Regions from separate parts of the Streptomyces sp. NPDC055400 genome, predicted to be linked through region 2. Evidence: riboswitches for the same ligand, from Rfam matches in the RefSeq annotation. Region 2 holds a riboswitch; the other holds the start of a gene.

Region 1 (2,170 bases), on a different contig from region 2:
AACTCGGTGATGCCGACCGTCGAGACGCCGTCCTCGGCGCCCGACAGCCACTCGTGCTCCTTGCTGTAGCGCAGCTGCTGGGGGTTGCTCATGATCTGAATTCTCCTGTACGCGGGTGGGTGCTGCGGAACGAGAGGGGTGTGCGCTGGGTTACTTCCGGCGGCCCCCGTGAGGACTGGTCGGACTACTTCTGGCGCTTGTAGAACGGCAGCGCCACGACCTCGTACGGCTCGTGGGCGCCGCGGATGTCCACGCCCACGCCCTCGGTGCCGGGGGCGGCGTGCGCCGCGTCCACATAGGCGATGGCGATCGGCTTGCCGAGCGTGGGGGAGGGGGCGCCGGAGGTGACCTCGCCGATCACCTTGCCGTCGGCGACCACGGACATCCCGGCGCGCGGCACCCGGCGGCCCTCGGCGATCAGGCCGACGAGCTTGCGCGGCGGGGCGGTCTCGGCGCGCTCGGCGGCTGCCTCGAGCGCCTCGCGGCCCACGAAGCGGCCCTCGTTGCCGGTCTTCTCGAACTTCACGACGCGGCCGAGACCGGCGTCGAAGGGGGTCAGCGCCGTCGTCAGCTCGTGCCCGTACAGCGGCATGCCGGCCTCCAGGCGCAGCGTGTCGCGGCAGGAGAGGCCGGCGGGGACGAGCCCGACCGGCGCGCCCGCGTCGGTCAGCGCCTGCCACAGCTTCTCGGCGTGCTCCGGGGCGACGAACAGCTCGAAGCCGTCCTCGCCGGTGTAGCCGGTGCGGGCGATGAGGGCCGGGACGCCGGCGACGGTGCCGGGCAGGCCCGCGTAGTACTTGAGACCGTCCAGGTCGGCGTCCGTGAGGGACTTCAGGATGCCGGGGGACTCGGGGCCCTGGACGGCGATCAGCGCATACGCGTCGCGGTCGTCGCGGACCTCGGCGTCGAAGCCGGCGGCGCGCTCGGTGACCGCGTCGAGGACGATCTGCGCGTTGCCCGCGTTGGCGACGATCATGTACTCGTGCTCGCCCAGGCGGTAGACGATCAGGTCGTCGACGATCCCGCCGTCCTCCTGGCAGATCATGGTGTAGCGGGCGCGGCCGGGGCCGATCGTGGACATGTTGCCGACGAGGGCGTAGTCGAGGAGATCGACGGCCTGCGGCCCGGTGACGGTGATCTCGCCCATGTGCGAGAGGTCGAAGAGGCCCGCCTTGGTGCGGACCGCGATGTGCTCGTCGCGCTCGCTGCCGTACCGCAGCGGCATGTCCCAGCCCGCGAAGTCGGTCATCGTCGCGCCCAGCGAGCGGTGCAGGGCGTCGAGGGCGGTCTTACGGGGGACGTTGTTCATGAGTGGTGCTCCAGGATCCCAGGCATGACAGACGAGGGCGATGGTCTTCCTCCCCATCTGTCATCGGAACCTGAGAGGTTCGCCGGCGCCACACGTACAGGTGGTCGCGGCTTGCACCTTGGGTGGAGCGGCCGAGGGCCGCCCGCTTTTCAGATATGCCTCGCCCGCGCGGTACGGGGCCTGAGAGATTCAAGGGAGGAACTTGCTCCTTCGGCGCCCCCGGGGACGCGTAGGCGTCCGGGGAGCTCTCCCGCGCGGATTCAAGCGGCCGGTATGCAGTTGGTCGTGCTCTTGGCGCGCACATCATTGCATGCCGACCGTACGGGGAAACCACTTGTAGGGCATTACCGTCTCTTTACACTTGACGGGCAAGGGTGGCGTGACCGAACGGGGAGGACGATCACGGTGCACAAGGCAGTGCCGGGTGCGTACGCGGCGGCAGGAGTCGGGCAGCGTGCTGTGCCCCGCCCCGGGGCGGCGACAGGGCGCGGTCCGGTCGTCAGGGATCTGCGCGGCAGAGGCGGCCGCACGCCGAGGCGCCTCGGCTTCGCGCGGGGTGACCTGATCGTGGTCTCGGGGCTCCCGGGCAGTGGCAAGTCCACGCTGATGCGCCGCGCGGTCGGTGCCGGGGGTGCCGTGCGCATCGACTCGCAGGACACGCGTGACCGCTGGGCGGCCCGGCTGCCGCGGCTGCTCCCGTACGCCGTGTACCGCCCGCTCGTGCGGCTCGCGCACTTCGCTGGGCTGCGGCGGGCCCTGCGCTCGGGAGGCAGCGTCGTCCTGCACGACTGCGGCACGCAACGCTGGGTGCGGCGCTGGCTGGCCAAGGAGGCCGGGCGGCGCGGGGCGGACCTGCATCTG
Region 2 (2,170 bases):
AGGGAGAGACGGAAGGGGCGGATGGTGCGGGGGATGAGGGCCAGGCGGCTGCCGAAGAGGTCGTCGAGGCCGGGGACCGGCGCTGGGTGGCCGGGCACGACGTGCGGCACGAGGAGTTCGGGCACGGGTGGGTGCAGGGGAGCGGGCTCGGGCGGGTGACGGTGCGCTTCGAGACGCCGTACTCGGAGCCGGGGAGGGTGCGTACGTTCCGGACCGACGACCCCGCGCTCGTCCCCGCGGAGCCGCTGCCGCTGGTGGCGGAGGGCGACGTGAGGCGGGTCGAGGCGGGGGAGCAGAGTGCCGGGTCAGGTGTCGTCTGATGTGCCGGCGATCTTGCCGAAATTACGGCCCTGAGGGGGCGCGGGGTCGTCCGGGCCCGTGATGTCGAGCCCGTAGTGGTGGTAGAGCTGGAGCTCCTGTTCCGGGGAGAGGTGACGGCCGACCCCGAAGTCGGGGGCGTCCTTGATCAGGGAGCGTTCGAAGGGGATGCGCAGGGTGCCCTCCACCAGCTCGCTCGGCTCCAGGGGGACGAAGGCGTCCCGGCTGAACAGGCCTGTGCGTATGGCCGCCCACTCCGGGACCCCGGTCGCGTCGTCGAGGTAGACCTCGTCGACAGTCCCGATTTTGGCTCCGTTGCGGTCGAACGCCTTGCGGCCGATCAGGTTTCGCGGATCGACATCGGTCTGCACGGGGCCCTCCAGCTGCTCGCAACTCATCCGTAAGCACTACCAAAGTGCACATTGGTGACGGCGGCCACTCGAAGCCTGGGGCGCTGTCGCCGCTGGTAGGCTGGCGATGGCTGCTGACCCCGTGCGGGAGAGTCCTCCGGATGACACCGGAGGCGCCGAAGGAGCAACTCCTCCCCGGAATCTCTCAGGCCCCTGTACCGCACGGACGAGGTCACTCTGGAAAGCAGGGCGGGCGTTCAGGCCTCCGCTCTCACCGACGGTGAAAGTCGGCATGCCCTTCGTGATGTGGGGCACGCCGGTGAAGCTCTCAGGTTGAGATGACAGAGGGGGAGGCCGTCCGGGCACCCGCGCCGTGGTGCCCCTCGCAGGTCGTATGACCAGGAGGCCTCCGCAATGACCGCCAACCGTACTCCGCTTTCCCAGCTGGAGCAGGGAATCCCCTTCGAGCAGCGCCATATCGGTCCGGATGAAGCAGCGCAGGCCAAGATGCTCGCGCAGGTCGGGTACGGCTCGCTCGACGAGCTGACGGCGGCCGCGGTCCCGGACGTGATCAAGAGCGCCGAGGCGCTCGATCTTCCCGGGGCCCGCACCGAGGCCGAGGTGCTCGCCGAGCTCCGCTCCCTCGCGGACCGCAACCAGGTCCTCGACTCGATGGTCGGACTCGGCTACTACGGCACGTTCACGCCGCCCGTCATCCTGCGCAACGTCATGGAGAACCCGGCCTGGTACACGGCGTACACGCCCTACCAGCCGGAGATCTCGCAGGGCCGGCTCGAGGCGCTGCTCAACTTCCAGACGATGGTCGCCGAGCTGACCGGCCTGCCGACCTCGGGCGCCTCGCTGCTCGACGAGGGCACGGCCGCGGCCGAGGCCATGGCGCTGTCGCGGCGCATCGGCAAGGTCAAGAACGGCGCCTTCGTGGTCGACGCGGACGCGCTGCCGCAGACCATCGCCGTGATCCAGACGCGCGCCGAGCCGACCGGTGTCGAGGTCGTCGTCGCCGACCTTTCCGAGGGCATCCCGGCCGAGCTCGCCGAGCGCGGCGTCGTCGGCGTCCTGATCCAGTACCCGGGCGCCTCCGGGGCTGTCCGTGACATCAAGCCGGTCATAGACCAGGCTCACGAGCTGGGCGCCGTCGTCACGGTCGCTGCCGATCTGCTCGCCCTCACGCTGCTGACCTCCCCCGGCGAGCTCGGCGCCGACATCGCCGTCGGTACCACGCAGCGCTTCGGCGTCCCGATGGGCTTCGGCGGTCCGCACGCCGGCTACATGGCGGTCCGCGAGAAGTTCGCGCGCAGCCTGCCCGGCCGCCTCGTGGGCGTCTCCGTCGACGCCGACGGCAACAAGGCGTACCGCCTCGCGCTGCAGACCCGTGAGCAGCACATCCGTCGCGAGAAGGCCACCAGCAACATCTGTACCGCTCAGGTGCTGCTCGCCGTCATGGCCGGCATGTACGCCGTGTACCACGGACCGGACGGACT

Evidence for each region. Region 2 has a riboswitch for glycine ahead of gcvP (aminomethyl-transferring glycine dehydrogenase). Riboswitches for the same ligand answer to the same signal wherever they lie in the genome.
Region 1: it holds a riboswitch for glycine, as region 2 does, so the genes downstream of both, gcvT (glycine cleavage system aminomethyltransferase GcvT) here and gcvP (aminomethyl-transferring glycine dehydrogenase) in region 2, are expected to answer to the same signal.

The regions. Positions count from the first base shown of each region.
Region 1 covers NZ_JBSHLM010000013.1:212,026-214,195, forward strand. Annotated here, with positions in the region: gene gcvH (glycine cleavage system protein GcvH) at 1-92, opposite strand, end outside; gene gcvT (glycine cleavage system aminomethyltransferase GcvT) at 185-1,309, opposite strand; glycine riboswitch at 1,357-1,468, opposite strand; glycine riboswitch at 1,469-1,572, opposite strand; gene ACWIGU_RS31185 (AAA family ATPase) at 1,709-2,170, shown strand, end outside.
Region 2 covers NZ_JBSHLM010000018.1:9,988-12,157, forward strand. Annotated here, with positions in the region: gene ACWIGU_RS36550 (DNA polymerase IV) at 1-320, shown strand, start outside; gene ACWIGU_RS36555 (PRC-barrel domain-containing protein) at 306-689, opposite strand; glycine riboswitch at 804-899, shown strand; gene gcvP (aminomethyl-transferring glycine dehydrogenase) at 1,083-2,170, shown strand, end outside.